One region of the Streptomyces sp. NPDC031265 genome, then DNA from elsewhere that is predicted to be linked to it. Evidence: predicted binding sites of a transcription regulator. Region 1 holds the regulator's gene; the other holds the start of a gene.
The links. Region 1 encodes HspR, which represses chaperone genes until heat shock. Its sites were predicted from a motif close to TTGAGNNNNNNNNNCTCAA; they were not measured.
Positions count from the first base shown of each region.

Region 2: a site for HspR is predicted at 1,367-1,385, ahead of lon (endopeptidase La). Genes of this name have one in related genera too.

Region 1 covers NZ_JBVIHM010000001.1:381,035-390,895, forward strand. The annotation lists gene dnaK (molecular chaperone DnaK) at 1-1,244, shown strand, start outside; gene grpE (nucleotide exchange factor GrpE) at 1,244-1,885, shown strand; gene dnaJ (molecular chaperone DnaJ) at 1,931-3,118, shown strand; gene ACZ499_RS01810 (heat shock protein transcriptional repressor HspR) at 3,120-3,581, shown strand; gene ACZ499_RS01815 (hypothetical protein) at 3,727-3,984, opposite strand; gene ACZ499_RS01820 (hypothetical protein) at 3,978-4,124, opposite strand; gene ACZ499_RS01825 (hypothetical protein) at 4,211-4,432, shown strand; gene ACZ499_RS01830 (sigma-70 family RNA polymerase sigma factor) at 4,579-5,454, shown strand; gene ACZ499_RS01835 (lactonase family protein) at 5,564-6,790, opposite strand; gene ACZ499_RS01840 (vanadium-dependent haloperoxidase) at 6,896-8,326, opposite strand; gene ACZ499_RS01845 (helix-turn-helix domain-containing protein) at 8,528-8,713, opposite strand; gene ACZ499_RS01850 (hypothetical protein) at 8,710-9,300, opposite strand.
Region 2 covers NZ_JBVIHM010000022.1:20,211-30,071, forward strand. The annotation lists gene ACZ499_RS28180 (rhomboid-like protein) at 1-108, shown strand, start outside; gene ACZ499_RS28185 (hypothetical protein) at 67-597, opposite strand; gene ACZ499_RS28190 (GNAT family N-acetyltransferase) at 594-1,250, opposite strand; gene lon (endopeptidase La) at 1,408-3,819, shown strand; gene ACZ499_RS28200 (trypsin-like serine peptidase) at 3,866-4,657, opposite strand; gene ACZ499_RS28205 (lysozyme) at 4,842-5,666, opposite strand; gene ACZ499_RS28210 (M4 family metallopeptidase) at 6,104-8,992, shown strand; gene ACZ499_RS28215 (MarR family winged helix-turn-helix transcriptional regulator) at 9,104-9,583, shown strand; gene ACZ499_RS28220 (hypothetical protein) at 9,678-9,861, opposite strand, start outside.

The DNA of each region.
Region 1 (9,861 bases):
TCGACTACCTGGTGAAGCAGTTCCACTCCGGCCACGGCGTGGACCTCTCCAAGGACAAGATGGCGCTCCAGCGCCTGCGCGAGGCCGCCGAGAAGGCGAAGATCGAGCTGTCCTCGTCCACCGAGACCTCGATCAACCTGCCGTACATCACGGCCTCGGCCGAGGGCCCGCTGCACCTGGACGAGAAGCTGACGCGCGCTCAGTTCCAGCAGCTGACCGCCGACCTCCTTGAGCGCTGCAAGCACCCGTTCCACAACGTCATCAAGGACGCGGGCATCCAGCTCTCCGAGATCGACCACGTCGTTCTCGTCGGTGGCTCCACCCGTATGCCGGCCGTCGCCGAGCTCGTGCGCGAGCTGACCGGCGGCAAGGACGCCAACAAGGGCGTCAACCCGGACGAGGTCGTCGCCATCGGCGCCGCCCTGCAGGCCGGTGTCCTCAAGGGTGAGGTCAAGGACGTCCTGCTCCTCGACGTGACCCCGCTGTCCCTCGGCATCGAGACCAAGGGAGGGATCATGACGAAGCTCATCGAGCGCAACACCACGATCCCGACCAAGCGTTCCGAGATCTTCACGACGGCCGAGGACAACCAGCCGTCCGTGCAGATCCAGGTCTACCAGGGCGAGCGCGAGATCGCGGCGTACAACAAGAAGCTCGGCATGTTCGAGCTGACGGGTCTGCCGCCGGCCCCGCGCGGAGTCCCGCAGATCGAGGTCGCCTTCGACATCGACGCCAACGGCATCATGCACGTGACCGCGAAGGACCTGGGCACGGGCAAGGAGCAGAAGATGACCGTCACCGGCGGCTCCTCGCTGCCGAAGGACGAGGTCAACCGCATGCGCGAGGAGGCCGAGCAGTACGCGGAGGAGGACCACCGCCGCCGCGAGGCCGCCGAGTCCCGCAACCAGGGCGAGCAGCTCGTCTACCAGACCGAGAAGTTCCTCAAGGACAACGAGGACAAGGTCCCGGGCGAGGTCAAGACCGAGGTCGAGACCGCCGTCACCGAGCTGAAGGACAAGCTCAAGGGCGAGGACACCGCGGAGATCCGCACCGCGACCGAGAAGCTCGCGGCCGTCTCCCAGAAGCTCGGCCAGGCGATGTACGCGGACGCCCAGGCCGCGCAGGGTGCCGCCGGCGCCGAGGGCGCTGCCGGTGACGGTGCGCACAAGGCCGAGGACGACGTCGTCGACGCCGAGATCGTCGACGACGAGAAGCCGGGAGACGCGAAGGGCGGCGCGGCCTGATGTCTGAGGAGACCCCGGGCTTCGAGGAGAAGCCCGACGTCCCCTCCGGCACACAGGAAGACGCCGAGCCGAAGGCCGCCGACTCCTCCGAGGAGGGGAAGGCGGCCCCGGCCGGGGACGCAGCCAAGGAGATCGCTCTGACGGCACAGCTGGACCAGGCCCAGACGGCGCTCGGTGAGCGCACGGCGGACCTTCAGCGCCTTCAGGCCGAGTACCAGAACTACCGCCGCCGCGTGGAGCGGGACCGCGTCACGGTCAAGGAGATCGCCGTCGCCGGCCTCCTGACCGAGCTGCTGCCCGTGCTCGACGACATCGGCCGGGCCCGTGAGCACGGCGAACTGACCGGCGGCTTCAAGTCGGTGGCCGAGTCGCTGGAGACGGTCGCCGCGAAGATGGGCCTGCAGCAGTTCGGCAAGGAGGGCGAGCCCTTCGACCCGATGGTCCACGAGGCCCTGATGCACTCCTACGCGCCGGACGTCACCGAGACGACGTGCGTCGCGATCCTCCAGCCCGGGTACCGGATCGGCGAGCGTACGATCCGCCCCGCGCGGGTCGCCGTCGCCGAGCCCCAGCCGGGCGCGGCGAAGGAGGGCAAGGAAGGCAAGGCCGACGAGGAGAGCGGTGGCCCGGACAAGGGCTGACGCAGCGGTCATGGATGAAGTGACAGTCCGGAAGGAGGGACGTCGATGAGCACGAAGGACTTCGTCGAGAAGGACTACTACAAGGTCCTCGGCGTCCCCAAGGACGCCACCGAGGCCGAGATCAAGAAGGCGTACCGCAAGCTCGCCCGGGAGTACCATCCGGACGCCAACAAGGGCGACGCCAAGGCGGAGGAGCGCTTCAAGGAGATCTCCGAGGCCAACGACATCCTCGGTGACCCGAAGAAGCGCAAGGAGTACGACGAGGCGCGCGCCCTCTTCGGCAACGGCGGCTTCCGGGCCGGTCCCGGCGCCGGCGGCGGCAGCTTCAACTTCGACCTGGGCGACCTCTTCGGGGGCGCCCAGGGCGGGGCTCCCGGCGGTGGTGGTGGCGGCTTCGGCGGCGGCCTGGGCGATGTGTTCGGCGGCCTCTTCAACCGGGGCGGCGCGGGCACCGGCACCCGGGCCCAGCCGCGCCGCGGCCAGGACCTGGAGTCCGAGGTGACGCTCAGCTTCACCGAGGCGGTCGACGGGGCCACGGTCCCGATCCGGCTCTCCAGCCAGGCCCCCTGCAAGGCCTGTTCGGGCACCGGCGACAGAAACGGTACGCCTCGGGTGTGCCCGACGTGCGTCGGCACCGGCCAGGTCTCGCGCGGCACCGGCGGCGGCTTCTCGCTCACCGACCCGTGCGTGGACTGCAAGGGCCGGGGCCTGATCGCCCAGGACCCCTGCGACGTCTGCAAGGGCAGCGGGCGCGCCAAGTCGTCCCGGACCATGCAGGTCCGGATCCCGGCGGGCGTCTTCGACGGCCAGCGGATCCGGCTGCGCGGCAAGGGCGCGGCGGGCGAGCGCGGGGGACCCGCGGGCGACCTCTATGTGGTCGTCCACGTCGACGGCCACCCGGTGTTCGGCCGCAAGGACGACAACCTCACGGTCAGTGTGCCCGTCACCTTCGTGGAGGCGGCGCTCGGCGGCGAGGTGAAGGTGCCCACCCTCGGCGGGCCCCCGGTCACCCTGAAGCTCCCCGCGGGCACGCCCAACGGCCGTACGATGCGGGCCCGGGGCAAGGGCGCGGTCCGCAAGGACGGCTCGCGAGGCGACCTCCTGGTCACCGTCGACGTCGTGGTCCCCACGGACCTCGACGACAAGGCGCGCGAGGCCCTGGAGGCGTACCGCGAGGCGACTGCGGATCACGATCCGAGGGAAGAACTGTTCCAGGCCGCGAAGGGAGCATGAGATGGACGGCCGACGACGTCGCTTTGAAATGTCACAGCCGTACGAACTGACCGACGAATCGCCGGTGTACGTCATCTCGGTCGCCGCTCAGCTCTCCGGTCTGCATCCGCAGACCCTCCGGCAGTACGACCGCCTCGGCCTGGTCTCGCCCGACCGCACGGCCGGGCGCGGCCGGCGCTACTCGGCCCGCGACATCGACCTGCTCCGTACGGTGCAGCAGTTGTCGCAGGACGAGGGCATCAACCTGGCCGGCATCAAGCGCATCATCGAGCTGGAGAACCAGGTGGCCGCGCTCCAGCAGCGCGTCGCCGAGCTCTCGACGGCGGTGGACGGGGCGGCGGCCGCGATGCGGCAGCGCGAGGCCCAGGTCCACGCGTCGTACCGGCGCGATCTCGTGCCGTACCAGGATGTGCAGCAGACCAGCGCCCTGGTGGTGTGGCGGCCCAAGCGGCCGCAGGAGTAGCACACGCGCGAAAGGGCCCGCAGCCCCTCACGGGGGCCGCGGGCCCTTTCGTATGCCGTCAGTCCTTCGTGGCCCCCGCCAGATACAGCAGGTCGGCCAGGACGGCGTCGTACAGCTACTCAAGTCACGGGTGTACATGGGGTGTTCAGTGCCCCGAGCCCTGCCAGATGCTCACCGCGAGGGCGGCGCAGGAGGTCAGGGCGGCGATCGCGGGCAGCGGCCAGCGGGCGCGTTCCAGGGCGTCCAGGCGGCCGTCGTGCTCGCCGAGGGTCTTGTCGGTCTGGTCGGCGCGCTGGAGCAGCAGCGCCAGGTCGCCCCGGGTGGTGGCGAATCCGACGTCCACCGCGCGCCGCAGCCGTTCGAGCTCGATCGCGACCCCTTCGGCCTGGCCGCTGCTCACCATGACGGCTCCTTCGGTAGATGGCGGATCAGGACCGCGAGGCGGCGGGACGAGAGCCGGCCGCGGTGCCAGTCCAGGAGGTCCACGCCGTAGTGGCGCAGCAGCGCGGCTTCGAGCGCCTCGGCGTTGTCGTCCACGTACACGCCGAGGCGCAGCCTTCCCCCAGGCCGAGCCCGGTGTCCCGGCCCCAGGACGCGAGGGCCGCCTCGACGTCGTGCGGCGAGGGGCGGTGTCGGCGCAGCCGCGCGGACTGCGCCTCGCCCAGGAGGAGTTCGAGCGAGGCGCCGAGGTCGTCGCCGCCGAGGGCGCGCAGCCTTCGGGCGGTCTCGCGGGTGAACTCCCGGGGCAGCTCGAAGACCTCGCCGCCCAGCTCGAAGGCCCAGGCGCGGCCGAGCGCTTCCAGACGCTGGGCGAGGGCCGCGTCGACCCGGGTGACACCGGGTGCGGGTGATGCGGGTGGTACGGCCATGGGGCCTCCATCAAATGTCCTGATCTGTAAGGCGGTTGGGAGTCGAATCGGCGTACCCGTGAGGCGGGACAGCCGATACAGTCGGTGTCACCTCTTCGGGTGAGGCAGGGGAAGAAGTGACCGTGAACGTGGACGAGGACGAACGGCTGGCAGAGCGGTTCGAGGCCAACCGGACCCACTTGCGGGCCGTCGCCTACCGGATACTCGGCAACCTCAACGAGGCGGACGACGCCGTCCAGGAGGCGTGGCTGAGGCTCAGCCGCACCGACGCGGGCTGCGTGAAGAACCTCGGCGGCTGGCTCACCACCGTCGTGGGACGGGTGTGCCTGGACATGCTGCGCTCGCGCGACTCACGGCGCGAGCTGCTGTACGACGAGCCCGTGCCGGTCCACCCGCGCGGGCACGAGGAGCCGGGCGACCCCGAGCACGAGGTGCTGCTCGTGGACTCGGTGGGCCTGGCGATGCTGGTCGTCCTGAACACGCTGGCGCCCGCCGAGCGGATCGCCTTCGTGCTGCACGACATGTTCATGGTGCCGTTCGACGAGATAGCCTCGGTGGTGGGGCGCTCCACGGTGGCCACCCGGCAGCTGGCGAGCCGTGCGCGGCGCCGGGTGCAGGAGTCGGCGCCGGTGCCGGACGCGGATCTGGCCCGCCAGCGGGAGATCGTGGACGCCTTCTTCGCCGCCTCGCGCGCGGGCGACTTCGACGCGCTGCTCGCACTGCTCGACCCCGATGTGGTGGTGCGGGCCGACCGCGCGACCGTGGAGGTCGGCGCGATGGGCGAGGTGCGCGGGGCACTGGCGGTGGCCGGCACGTTCAACGGGCGCGCCCAGACCGCCCAACTGGCTCTGGTGGACGGTGCGGTGGGCGCCGTGTGGGCGCCTGGCGGCGAGCTCAGGGTCGTCATCGGGTTCACGCTGGCGGACGGCAGGATCACCGGGATCACGCTCCGGGCCGACCCGGACCGGCTGCGCCGCCTGGACCTGGCGGTCCTGGCGGTCTGAGCGGTTTCCTACGCGGCTCAAGGACGGGGACGAAGGCGGTCCACGGCCGGCGTTCGCGGGACGGCCGTGGACCACCGGGTCTTAGTCAGTGTTCAGCAAGGGGTACGGGTCAGAAGGCGACGATCCCCTCCGATCCGGGGGCCAGACCGCCCGCGCTCGGCGCCAGGACGCCGGGGCTGGTGACCCTCGGCGGGTCGTCGGCGACGCCGAAGCCCTTGAGTGTGGTCAGACCGGCGTTGGCCTCGATCCGGTAGGCGCTGATGGACATCTTGTCGCAGTACGGCGTCCCCTCGACGTAGGTGGGCAGCCGCGGGTCCGCGACCTTCTCGTCGATCCCGGCGGTCAGCACGTACAGGTACAGGCCGTCGTTGGTGATGGCCATGTCCTGGGTCGCGTGCGAGTTGCGGGTGACGGCGAGGTGGCCGTCCGCCGGGAAGAGGCTGATCGCGCCCTGCTCGTCGATGCGGAAGCCGCCGATCGAACCGCTCTGGGCGTTCGCCACGTAGACGACGCTCGGGTCCAGGGTGCTGTTCGCCGTCCAGCAGGTGGTGAGTTCGGTGGTGGTCACCGAGCCGCTGATCACCTGGAGGGTGCCGTCGCGGTTGACCCGGTAGGTGGACATGGAGCCGAAGAAGCCGGGGGCGCCGATGATCTCGGCCACCATCAGCACGTCGCCGTGGAAGGTGGCGGTGAAGGGGGCGAGGCCGTTGGACTGGTTGCGCACCGGCTCGCCCGCGCGGCCGTACGCGTCGACGGGGAAGACGTCGATGACGTTCGTCTGCCGCTCGGTGACGATCAGCTGGGTGCCGTCGGGCGTGAACTGGATCTGCGACGGCCCCGCCGCCGCGCCGCCGATCAGGGACCTGTGGGAGCCGTCGACCGGGGTGAGCGAGCCGTCGTCACCGACGTGGAAGCCGGAGATCGAGCCGTCGGTGGCGTTGACGGCGTACAGGAGGTTGCCGTGCACGGTCAGGCTGACCGGGCGGACGCCGCCGGTGGCGACCCGGCTGACCAGCCGCAGCCGCTCGCCCTCGATGGCGAGGGAGGAGACCTCGTTGCTGCCCGAGTCGACGCCGAACAGGAACCTCTGGTCCTCGCCGGCGATCAGCGAGCCCTGCGAGACCAGCGGGTCGGAGGTGTCCTCCAGGTCGTAGCTGCGGCCGACGCCGAGGCCGCCGGTCGGGTAGGTGCCCTTGCGGGTCAGGTTGCCGTAGACGTCACGGGCGAAGACCGTCACCGAGTTGCCGGTCTCCTGGTTGCTCATGACGTAGACGAAGCCGCCGCGCCCGGCCGGGGGCGGGTTGTCGCCGGGGTGGCCGGATCCGAGCTCGGTCACCGCATCAGCGCTCTCGTTTGATTGCACAGTGATGTCCCTTTCCGTGCCGGGTTTCCTGGAATGCGGCCTGCGGCCGCGGGTCAGCAGATTCATCGCCGGGGCGGGCTAAGCCGCGGGACCGGCCGCGCGCGAGGCCCGCAGGCCGTGCGTGGCGATGTCGTTCGCGATGTCGAGTCCGAGCCGGACACCGCCGATGTTCAGATTCAGATCCATGTCGCCGGAGGCGTTGGGGACCCAGCCGTCGTAGTTCCAGTGCACGCCGAGGAATACCCGGCTGAGGCTGTTCTCCCTGATCATTTCCCAGAGCCCGCCGGGGAATGTACGGGCCACTCGGGTCCGGGCTGTCCCCTTGGGGTCGGTGCTGGCGCCGTTGAGTTCGTCGGAGACGAATTCCAGACCGTCGGCCAGATTGTCGGGGCCGTAATTCCCCTGGTGGTAGAAGTGCCGCACCGACTGGAAGGCGGCCGCCCCGAAGGTGGCGTGGCCCGAGGGGTACGACGGGAAGTTCGGCGTCCGGTTGACCTTGCCGCCGGGGTTGTTGGTGTTGGGCGCGCCCAGCGGCAGCCACTCGGGGTCGGCGTCCGTGCTCAGGGCCGCCGTGCCGGTGCCGGCCGGGCCCGAAGAGGTGTCGTGCTCGCGGATGCCGACGACCGGGCGCCACAGGTCGTAGTGGTACTTGTCGAACCAGGCCAGGATGCCCGCGTCGGCCATGGCCGTGTTGAGCAGGGCGAACAGCCGGGCGTTCTTGGCGGTGTCGTTGTGCTGGGCCTCGGCGACCTTGCGGACGATCTGGTTGTAGAAGCGGGGCGGCGTGCCCAGGCCGACGACCCCGTCGTACGCCCAGAACATGCCCGCGGTGGTCTCCTGCTGGGTGCGGCGGCTCGCCCGCAGGTCCTCCGGCAGTGCGCCCATCAGATGTGTCGCGATGCCCTTGGCGCGCACCTGGCGCAGCCCCGCCCGGTACTTCGGGGTGCCCGGCTGCGGCGGGGCGTCCAGGTGGTGGCGGGTGGTCGCCGCGAACAGGTGGGAGCGGGCGCCGTAGAACGCGGCGTACGCGCCCTGGCCCGGGTCGACCGGGTCGGGCCGGTGGTGCAGCCGGTCGACCGAGTAGACGTAGCCGTCGTCGCCGAGGCCGGGGTCGTTCCTGCGCAGAGACTGGAGTACGCCGGCGACCCGCAGGCCGAAGGTGTGGCCGTCGCCGGTGCCCTGGCCGGAGGGAAGCCCGGCCGCCCGGTGCTGGGCGTTGAAGTAGTCCTTCTGGGTGGGGTAGAGAGCGCTGAGCGTGGCGTGCGCGGCGGCGGCTATGGCCGCGTCGGAGGAGGCCCCGACCGGGGCCTGGGGCAGCGAGCCGCCCAGGTAGCAGTCGTGGCCGGGGTGGATGCCGAAGTAGGCGTCGTGCATGGCGAGATGGGTCATCGCCAGCGCCCGGGAGGCGCCGCACGGGCCCCGGGTGCCGGCCTCGGCGGGGGCGCCCGTGGTGTGGGTCGTGCGGTCGGCTTCCAGGGCGACCGCGTTCCAGAACAGGATCTGATCCACTGGTGGGTTTCCTTTCCAACACGAAGCGGCAGACCCGTCGCCCCGGATGTGGGCGCGGATCTGCCGCTGCGACAAGTGTGATCCGAGGTCGCGAATTCCGCAACCAGACTTTCTCCAGGGACATTTGGTGACAGTGCGGCGGCATGGGAAAGGGCCCCACCCGGATACGGGTGAGGCCATGGGGAGATGGTGAAAGGATCCCTATGCGATCTCGTCGCGATGTACGGAACGCTCCGCCGCGAATACGTCCTCAAGCCGGTAGAGCAGCCTGCGTCCCTGGCGGCCCGCAGATTTCAGATGTCCCAGCTGGACCCATTTGCGAATCGTCGCGGGCGATACGGCGACTTCGGCGGCGGCGAGGTCGCCCGAGACCAGACATGTGCTCACGAAGCCTCCCCCTGGGCCGCATCCTCTTGGGCCGCGTCCCCCGAGGCCGTCTCCAGCACATGGCGGCAGACGGGGTTCACACAGAGCACGGCGCCGCGCTCCGGGAAGATGCGCAGCGACACCGAGTCGCACGCGGGGCAGCGCCCGTCGAGCCGGATCATCTGCTCCGGGTCCCCGAGCTCGCGGGCGCAGCGCCGGGCCATGCGCCGGGTCTCCTCCGTCAGGTGCTCGGCGAGGTCGGGCAACTCCCTCACGCGGTCAAGGAGTCCGGCGATGCGGCGCAGCCGGGTCACCACCGGGGCCGGGGCCGCCGGGCGCAGGCCGAGCCGTTCCCGTACCGCCTCCTCCAGCTCGACCACGCCGTCGGTGATGTCCCGTACGGCGTCGGAGATGTGCAGCCGGATCGGGGCGGTGGTGGAGCGCGCGGCCCCGCCGCCGGGCCGTTCGCGCAGGCCCGTGGGGGACGGGGCCAGCTCGGCGAGGAGGTCGGGGAACCGGCGGCACAGCGACTCCAGCCACACCGCACCGGCGTCCGCGCCCGCGTCCGTACCTTCGGCCTTTACCGTGCCCGCGCCCTCGGTCCTCATCGCCCCGCCTGCCGGGAGGCGAGCGCCTTGGTCCGTTTGACCTCGCGGCCGTTGCGCCAGAGCCGTCCGCCGCTCACCCCGTCGAAGAAGGTGTGCGCGGGGTCGACGACCACCTCGCACTGCCTGCGGATGGGACACTGGTTGCATGCTCGCAATACCGGTTCCGCTTCGGAGGGAACGCGGGCGAATACGGAGCGTTGTGGAAGGTTTACGCAGGCGGCGGCCCTGCGCCAGTCGAGGTCGTCCGCCGATCGGGATAAGTCCGAGGTCAAGGGCGTCTTTGGAGCGGTCATGTGTGCGGGCACGTGCAAACCCCTCCCCACGTATGGGAACACGAGTTCGGCAAATTGCGAACGCGTGATCAGGGTGACACGGTGCGTGCGCGTACGCAAGCGACTCCTGCGTGCGAGCGCGCACCTACTGTCACGCGAGTGCGCCAGGAGTACGCTGTTCCCCGCGACGAGGGAGAGCGACCACATGGGTTCGAGCGCACGGGCCGGCGCCCGCAACGAGCAGGGCTACCGCGGCGACGGCGGCCGGAGCCACGCGGACGGGCTCGAA
Region 2 (9,861 bases), on a different contig from region 1:
ATCGCCTGCTGGCCGGTGCTGCGCCGGGCGGACGGGCGCCGGGCCGCCCGGCGCGATGACGGGCCGTCAGCGGTAGCCGACGGGCAGATTGGCTCGTACGTCCCGTAGCGCCGGGCTCTGATGGATGTCGTCGGTGAGGACGACGTGTCCCTCGTACGTGAACTGGTACATCAGCGCGTCGGCGATCGGGCGCCCGGTCGGGCGCGGCGGCAGATGCGCGAAGTCGGCGTCCTTGAGGGCCTCGCGGAGCTTGGCCAGGGCGTCGGGCGACAGCTGGCCGGTGGTGGTCTGCCCGTCCCGGCGCGTCGAGGTGTACGAGCCGTCGGCCTTGACCACCAGCTCGTTGTGCAGCCCCGCGAACCCGCCGCTCACCACCATCTTGAGCAGCTGCCCGTGCTGGGCCGGCGGCGGGGGCGTGGCGCTGTCCGGTGAGGCGGGCGGCGGGGTCTGCGCGCTCAGGGTCGTGCTCGGCGCCGGGGTGGGCGACTTGGAGGCGCCGTCCGCCGTGGAGCTCGTGGAGTCGCAGGCCGTCGCCGCGAGCAAAGTGACGAGCAGCAGCGCGCCGGCCGTCGTCCTGGTCCTGCCGGTGAGGCTCATGCAGCCGAGGATGCCGGATCAGTGGGAGCGAAGTACAGGCTGGCCATGGGTGAGCGCGTCGTCCAGCCGAGCGATTCGTACAGGGCCTGCCCCTCGGGGGTGCCGACCAGGACGCCGGTGGTGGCCCCCGACGCGTGCGCGCCGTTCTGGAGCGCGCGCATGACCAGGCTGCCGAGCCCCCGGCGCCGGTGCTCGGGCGACGTCTCGATCTGGTCGGCCACGGCGGTGGCGCCGGTGGGGGCGATCTGGCCGCGCGCGGCGAAGTGGCCCGCCTCGGTGCGCACCAGGACGCGCAGCACGCCGCCGGTGGTCCAGCGGGTGAGCGTGTAACCGGCCGGGACCTCGGTACCGGCCGGGGCCAGCGGCACCGTCATCAGGTAGCCGGGCTGGTCGTCCTGCCAGCCGGGGCCGAGCCACGGCCGGACCGTCTCGTCGTCCGCGAAGAGCTTCAGCCAGGTGCCGGGCGCGGAGGTCGCCTCGACCAGCTTGCGCACCGAGGCCTCGTCGGGCTCGGGCAGGACGTGCCGGGCGACCTGCTTGACCTGGCCGACGTCGATGGTCCAGCCCCAGGGCTCGGCGACCGGCGCCGCCGCACCGCGCGACACGACCCACCCCTTGGCCCAGGCCTCGACGAGCTCCGGTACGGATTCCATGGCTGTCCCTCCCGTGGTAGCGATACGAGTAATAGTCTGTTGCTGCCTGTGACTATTACAAGTGATGATCGCTCAGAGCGAACGGCTGCGGGGGAACATTCCTCAGCTCACATGCATTGAGTCGGCATAGCTCAACTTGACTGCCGAAGGGGAGATCATGGCTCACTCGTCCGCACCGCTCACCCTGCCCGTGCTGCCGCTCGACGACGAGGTCGTGCTGCCCGGGATGGTCGTGCCGCTGGATCTGTCCGACACCGAGGTGCGGGCTGCCGTGGAGGCCGCCCAGGCGGCCGTCCGGGCCGACGGCCCCTCGGCGGGCAAGCCCAGGGTGCTGCTCGTCCCGCGCATCGACGGGGCCTACGCCGCGACCGGCGTGCTCGGCACCGTGGAGCAGGTCGGCCGGCTCTCCGACGGCGACCCGGGGGCGCTCATCCGCGGTGTGTCCCGGGTGCGCATCGGCGCCGGGACCACCGGCCCGGGCGGAGCCCTGTGGGTGGAGGGCGCGACGGTCGAGGAGACCGTCCCCGAACCCCTGCCCGGCCAGGTCACCGAACTGGTCAAGGAGTACAAGGCGCTCGCCACCGAGTGGCTGAAGAAGCGCGGTGCCTGGCAGGTCGTCGACCGCGTCCAGCAGATCGAGGGCGCCGCGGCCCTCGCCGACAACTCCGGCTACTCGCCGTTCCTCACCACCGCCCAGAAGGTCGAGCTCCTGGAGACGGCCGACCCGGTCGCCCGTCTCAAGCTCGCCACCGAGCACCTGCGCGAGCACCTCGCCGAGCAGGACGTGGCCGAGTCCATCGCCAAGGACGTACAGGAGGGCGTGGACAAGCAGCAGCGCGAGTTCCTGCTGCGCCGCCAGCTCGACGCCGTACGCAAGGAGCTGCGCGAGCTCAACGGCGAGTCGGAGGGCGACGAGTCCGACGACTACCGGGCCCGCGTGGAGGCCGCCGACCTGCCCGAGAAGGTCCGCGAGGCCGCCCTCAAGGAGGTCGGGAAGCTGGAGCGCTCCAGCGACCAGTCCCCGGAGGGCTCCTGGATCCGCACCTGGCTGGACACCGTCCTGGAACTGCCGTGGCAGGAGCGGACGGAGGACGTGTACGACATCACGGGCGCCCGCGCGGTCCTGGACGCCGAGCACGCGGGCCTGGAGGACGTGAAGGAGCGCATCACCGAGTACCTGGCGGTCCGCAAGCGGCGCGCCGACCGGGGCCTCGGTGTGGTCGGCGGGCGGCGCGGGGGCGCGGTGCTCGCGCTCGTCGGCCCGCCCGGCGTGGGAAAGACGAGCGTCGCGGAGAGCGTGGCCCACGCCATGGGCCGCAAGTTCGTCCGCGTGGCCCTCGGCGGCGTCCGCGACGAGGCCGAGATCCGCGGCCACCGGCGTACGTACGTGGGCGCGCTGCCCGGCCGGATCGTCCGGGCCGTCAAGGAGGCCGGGTCGATGAACCCGGTGGTGCTGCTCGACGAGATCGACAAGATCGGCTCCGACTTCCGCGGCGACCCGGCCGCGGCCCTGCTCGAAGTCCTCGACCCGGCGCAGAACCACACGTTCCGCGACCACTACCTGGAGGTCGAGCTCGATCTGAGCGACGTCGTCTTCCTGGCCACGGCCAACGTCCTGGAGGCCATCCCGGAGGCGCTGCTCGACCGTATGGAGCTCGTCCGCCTCGACGGCTACACCGAGGACGAGAAGGTCGTCATCGCCCGCGACCACCTGCTCCCGCGCCAGCTGGAGCGGGCCGGTCTCGACGCCGGTGAGGTGGTCCTGGAGGAGGCCGCACTGCGCAAGCTCGCGGGCGAGTACACCCGCGAGGCGGGTGTGCGGAACCTGGAGCGCTCGCTCGCCCGGCTGCTGCGCAAGGCCGCGGCCCAGCACGAGACCGGCGAGCGCGAACTGCCCTTCACGGTCACGCCCGACGATCTGCGCGCGCTCATCGGCCGCCCGCACCACGTCCCCGAGTCCGCCCAGGACCCGGCGGAGCGGCGCACCTCGGTGCCCGGCGTGGCCACCGGCCTCGCGGTGACCGGGGCCGGCGGCGACGTCCTGTTCGTCGAGGCGTCCCTGGCCGACCCGGAGACGGGCGCGGCGGGTCTGACCCTCACCGGCCAGCTGGGCGACGTGATGAAGGAGTCGGCGCAGATCGCGCTGAGCTTCCTGCGCTCGCACGGCGCCGAGCTGGAGCTGCCGGTGGCCGACCTCAAGGACCGGGGCGTGCACGTCCACTTCCCGGCGGGCGCGGTCCCCAAGGACGGCCCGAGCGCGGGCATCACCCTGGTGACCGCCCTGTCCTCGCTGCTCAGCGGGCGGCTGGTGCGCACCGACGTGGCGATGACCGGTGAGGTGTCGCTGACCGGCCGGGTGCTTCCGATCGGCGGCCTCAAGCAGAAGCTGCTCGCCGCGCACCGGGCGGGCATCACCACGGTGGTGATCCCCAAGCGCAACGAGCCGGATCTGGACGACGTGCCGGCGGAGGTGCTGGAGAAGCTGGACGTCCACCCGGTCAGCGACGTCCGCCAGGTCCTGGAGATCGCCCTGGCCCCGGCGGAGGTGCGGGTGCCGGTGGCGGCGTAACCCGGAGCCGTACGGGGAGAGCCGTACGAGAAGGCCGCGCGGGAGGCTACGCCCGCGCGGCCTTCTCGTACAGCTGCCGTGCCCGCGCGTCGAAGAGCACGGCGGTGGAGGCCACATCGGTGTCGCCGCCGCTCAGCACGCCGATGAGCCGGCCGAGGTGGTCAGGCCCCCGGTAGTCCGCCAGCCACGGACTGCCGCTGGTGCCGGTCCAGAACCCGGCGCAGTCGATCCGCACGTCGCTGGACAGGTCGGTGTCCGGGCGGGTGTCGGTGGTGCAGGCGATGGGCCGGTTCTCCGGGTTGTGGTCCTCGTCCGGATAGCCGAAGACGGTGACCCGGCGCCGCGGCCCCGAGCTCCAGTCGGGCTCGGCCGCCCCCACCACGCTCTGCACACTGCGGCCCTTGGCGTCCGGTTCCAGCGTCAGGAAGGCGTAGTCGAAGGAGTCGTCGCCGTCCCCGGACCACCGCTCGTCGGTCTGTACGGCCCTGACCTTCCAGGTCCCGTACGGGTACGAGCCCTTGACCGCGCCGGAGAAGCCGGGCGCGAAAGCCATCGAGCCCGCCGACCCGGAGTCCGCGCAGTGCGCGGCGGTGGCGACGACGTTGCCCTTGGGGCTGGCGACGACGCTGGCCGTGCACCAGTGCTTGTCGCCGTCGACCAGGACGCCCACGGACGGCAGTCCGGCGGTCCCGGCGGCGGACGACTGCGGGGCGGGCGCGGGCGGCACCTCGTCGGGCCGGTCCTGCTGGGGCGCCGAGGCGGCCGACCAGCCGCACCCCGTGACCAGGGCCAGCATCCCGGCGGCGGACACCCGCCCCACTGTTCGCAGCACGCGCATGGTGACCATCCTGTCGTATGACGGGACGTAAAGCGGTGAGGCCTCCGACGCGGGTCGGCGCGCCGGGGGCCTCACGTACAAGCGCGTGTACCAGCCGTTGGCCAGGGCCTGCAGCCGGTCGTACGCCCCGTTGGCTGCGTCTTCCCGGGGGATGACCCCCGGACCCCCGGCCGGGGCAGCCGTGCTAGCCGTTGGCCAGAGCCTGCAGCCGGTCGTACGCCCCGTTGAACTTCGAGTGGTCGCCGACCGTCGGGCCGGACGAGGTGTACTGCCACATCGTGTAGTAGCCCCAGCCGGCCGGGAGGGTGCCCGGGTCGGTGTTGTAGCGGGCGATCCACAGCGGGTTGGTGGAGCCGAAGGCGGCGGAGTTGCCGGTGCACTGGGTCCACCAGCTGGTGGCGGTGTAGATGACCGCGTCACGGCCGGTGCGGGCCCGGTACTGGTTCACGAAGTCGCGGATCCAGTTGACCATTCCCGCCTGGGAGAGCCCGTAGCAGGCGGCGCCGTACGGGTTCCACTCGATGTCGAGCGCACCCGGCAGCGTACGGCCGTCGCGCGACCAGCCGCCGCCGTGGTCCACGAAGTAGTTGGCCTGGGTCGCGCCGCTCGTGGTGTCCGGCGTCGCGAAGTGGTACGCGCCGCGGATCATGCCGACGTTGTACGAGCCGTTGTACTGCTGCGCGAAGTACGGGTTGGTGTAGTACGTGCCCTCGGTGGCCTTGACGTAGGCCCACTTCACCCCGCTGTTCCACAGGGTTGTCCAGGCGACGTTGCCGTTGTGGCTGCTGGTGTCGACGCCCTCGGTCTGGACTGCGCGGGTACCGCGCGGCGGACCGCCGGTGCCGTCGTGCGCGGCGACCCCCATGCCCATGGTGGCGGAGCCACGGGCGGGGGTCTGGGCCGCGCCGGACGTGCCGGGGGCGGTGAGCAGGAGGGCGAGGGCCGAGAGGAGGATTCCGGCCGCGGCGAGGGGACCGCGACGGGCCGTTCCGGGTCTGTGCACGGGCATTGCGTGCCTCCGAAAGGCGTGGGTGGGGGGACGTGCCGGGGATTCGACATGTCGTTGTGGACATGTCATACGAGAAAAGCTACGCACGTAGAACGTGACGCGAAAGAGGTTCTGGAACTGTCATTGGCCCAGGCCTCTGACGGGACGGCTCAAGCGGGTGCGAGCTGCGCCGACCGCGAGCGGCTGCAAGTAACTTTCAGCCGTGGGCAGTTGACGGGCAATCAGCCCGTCTTCCCGTGCTGCCCGCCTCCCCGCCCGGTCACCCCGATCGCATTCGCGCCAAAGTCCTCATCTCAACTCACATGCCCCATTGAGGAGTTCAGGCCCCACAGGCTTGCATGGCCATGACCAGTCGGCGCCCACCGGCGCCACCGGCCTCCCCGCGCGGCCGACGCCGTGCGCGGGAGGCATCCGCATCGGCCCGTGGAGGAAAGACCTTGCACAAGCCCAGAGCAGGCAGAGCCGGAGCAGGCGGCACCCGGGGGAACAGGACGGCCGGCTCACCGGCCCGGGGCGCGGGCGTCGCCGCGCTCCTCGGGGCGGCGGCCCTCCTCGCCACCGCGGTACCGGCGGCTCAGGCCGCGCCCCCGGCGCAGGCGCCGGCCGCCGACGTCGTGCCCGGCACCGGCACCGAGACGCCCGCCCTCGTGGACGGCCTCCACGAGAGCGCCGACGCCAAGGCGGCGCCCGCCGACGCGGCCCGCGGCCACCTCGCCGCCAAGGAGAGCCGCTACCGGATAGCCGACCCCGGCCGCGACCTCAGCCCCGTCCAGACCCTCAAGCAGGGCGAGGACGAGACCGTACGGCTGCAGCAGAAGCACCACGGCGTCGCGGTGCTCGGCGGCCAGTACGTGGTGCGGATGGAGAAGAAGGACGGCAAGCGCGTCGTCACCGGGACCTCCGGCAAGTACTTCACCGGCCTGACCACCGCCACGAAGGCGACCGTCGCCGAGGACGTCGCCGTGCGCCGGGCCGTCTCCTCGGTCGCCGCCCGCATCGGCGGCGCCACCCTCGGCAAGAAGGACGTCCAGCCCTCCGAGGGCGCGAAGACGAAGGCGGCGGCCGCGCTCACCGGGCGGGCGGGCGGCCTGGTCGTCATTCCCAAGGGCGCGGGCATCCTCACCTACCGCGTCACCGTGCGCGGCACCGACACCGCCACCGGCAGGCCGGTCCTGCAGGACGTGTACGTCGACGCCCACGCGGGCTTCCCGGTGCTCCAGTACAGCCTGATCAAGACGATCAACACGCCGAAGCCCGGGGGCGAAGCCGCGCACCCGGCCGGAAAGGCGGCGGCGAAGCCCGCCGGGCGGACGGCGCCGGCCGCCACCACCAACCCCGGCACCAGCGGCACCGGCGTCAGGTCCAACGGCGACCAGGTCCCGCTGGACATCTACTTCGACGGCGCGGCCAAGCAGTACAGCCTCGTCGACTACGCGCGGATGGCGGGTTCCAGCAAGAACACCCTGCACACCTGGGACGCGCGCGCGGTCGACGTCAACGACGCCTCGGGCCGCTGGCCGGACGGGCTCAAGGAGTTCACCAACCCGGCCCCCGACTACAGCGGCGACGCCACCGAGTCCGGCGCGGTCGACGCCCACTGGGCGGCCGGGCAGGTCTACGACTACTACAAGAACGTGCACGGCCGCGACAGCCTGGACGGGCGCGGCATGACCATCAACTCGCTGGTCGGCGTGACGTACGCGGGCGGCCCGTTCGTCAACGCCTTCTGGGACGGCCAGAAGATGGTGTACGGCGCCGGGGACGAGCAGTACAAGACGCTCTCCGCCGACCTCGACGTCGTCGGCCACGAGATGACGCACGGCGTGGTCGAGAACACCGCGGACCTCGTCTACGCGGGCCAGTCCGGCGCCCTCAACGAGGCGCTCGCGGACTACTTCGGCAACGCCATCGACGTCACCGCGAGCGGCGCGAAGATGGACGACCCGGACGCCGGGCTCATCGGCGAGGACCTGTGCCGCACCACCAAGCCGCGCGAGTGCGCCTTCCGCGACCTCAACGACGGCCGCACCACGGCCAAGGACTACCTCGGTGTCTCCTTCGGCACCGACAACGGCGGCGTCCACCTCAACTCGACGATCTTCTCCGGCGCCCTGTGGGACATCCGCCAGGACCTCGACCCGAAGAACCCCTTCCTCGCGGACCGGCTGGTCTACAAGGCGCTCTCCACGTACATGACCCCGCTGGACGGCTACACCGAGGCCCGCAACGCGGTCGTCGCGGCCGCCAAGGACCTGGGTCTCTCCGCGAAGCAGCAGAACGTCGTCAAGCGGTCGTTCAACGCCCACGGCATCGTGCCCGGCTGGGAGAACGCCATCGGCGTCGACTCCGACCGCCTCTTCGGCAAGCTCAACATCGCCGGTACGGGCACGGCCGCGGGCGGCGGCTGGTGGGCCACGTCCAAGTCCAACGACGACGGCAGCGAGGCGTACTCGATCTACGCCGGGCGGGTCGACGGCAACGGCACGCCCAAGCTGATCAGCCCCAACGACGGGCGCTACCACGTGTATCCGGCCACCGACGGCAAGACGGTGGTGTGGGCCGCGTTCGGCACGTCCAGCCTCGACATCCTGTCCCGGCCGATCGCGGGCGGCCCCATCAAGACGCTGTACACCTCGTACACCAACGTCCAGAACCTGCACGTCGAGAACGGCACCGTGGTCTTCGAGTCCTTCGACCCGTTCGGCGGGCGGCACGTCGGCTTCCTCAAGCCCGGCGACCGCGAGCCCACCTGGGTGGACGGCGGCAAGTACGAGCTCGGCACCGCGCTGCCCTCGCTGAAGAACGGCAAGATCGCGTACGCCAAGCTCTACCCGGGCGAGAGCGACTACAAGATCGGTGTCGAGACGTACGACATCGCCACCGGGAAGACGCACCTCGCCCAGCAGCTCGGTGAGCCGCAGGCGATCGGCCAGACCGGCATCACCGGCAAGAACGTGTTCTGGCTCGTCGACGAGAACCTGGCCGACCAGGGACAGCTGGCGGTGCGCCGGTCCACCCTGGAGGGCACCGGCACGGCGGACATCAGCGCCGAGTCCGGCCCCGGCGCGCTCATCCCGTTCGACCTGACGGCGACGGACGACGCGGTCACGGTGAACACCCTGCTGCCGGACACCCAGTACCGCAATGAGACCCTGCCCAAGCTGTGGCAGCTCAGCGCCGACGGCACTCGCAAGGAGCGCCTCTCCTGCAACCGCGGCGAACAGCTGTACCCGTCCGCCGCGGGCGGGCGGCAGGTCGTCTGGCTGGACGGCACCACCGGCTGGACGGACCTGGTCACCCGGGAGCGGCCGGCGGGCACCTGCTGAAAAGCGCTCCCCGCGTGACGCGTAATTGAGCCAAAGGGCCCCCGGTGCGCGGCGCCGGGGGCCCCTGTCCACAGGGGACTGGGAAATACTGTCCCGTCGGGACAGCGTGGGATGGGAGCTGATGTGCACGGTCCGGACCAGGAGTTTCTCGCACTCGAACGCGAGCTGGCGGTGTTCCTGAGGCGTGCCCGGGCGTCCTCCGGCGAGATGGCCCGCGCGGTCCATCCCGAGCTGGAGGCCGCGGCCTACGGGCTCTTCGTGCGCCTGGAGGAGGGCGGCCCGCAGCGGGCCACCGAGCTCGCCGCGTACTTCGGCGTGGGCAAGGCGACCATGAGCCGCCAGCTGCGCGCCCTGGAGGACCTGGGCCTGGTGGCACGCGAGCCGGACCCGGCCGACGGGCGCGCCTCGCTGGTGCGCCTCACCGAGGAGGGCCTGGCCCGCTTCCGCCGCGTCCGCGACGCCCGCCGCGCCCAGTACGTCACCAAGCTGGCCGACTGGGACCGCCAGGAGATCGCGGAACTGGCGAGGCTGCTTCACCAGCTGAACGCGAGAGCGGACATGCAGGAGCCGGGGACACAGCCGCGCTTTTAGGGGCGCGGCGAGGATTCCCACCGCGTCACGGTCCCCCTGTCCTCAGGGGCGCGGGGAACTGCGCGACCAGCCCAAGACGGCTCGCAGCCGCGACTCAAAGCTCCACGTATACGGCGGTGGCGTCGTCGTGCGTCTTGCTGCGCCCCAAATACCTACGATCGGCATCGGCCAGCTCCAGCTCCCGCACGCGATCGATGACCCCCTGCGGCCCCACCTTGCGCAGCAGCGCCAGACACTCACCCCAGTCGCCCTCGCGAAACGTCTCCACCCACCGCGAC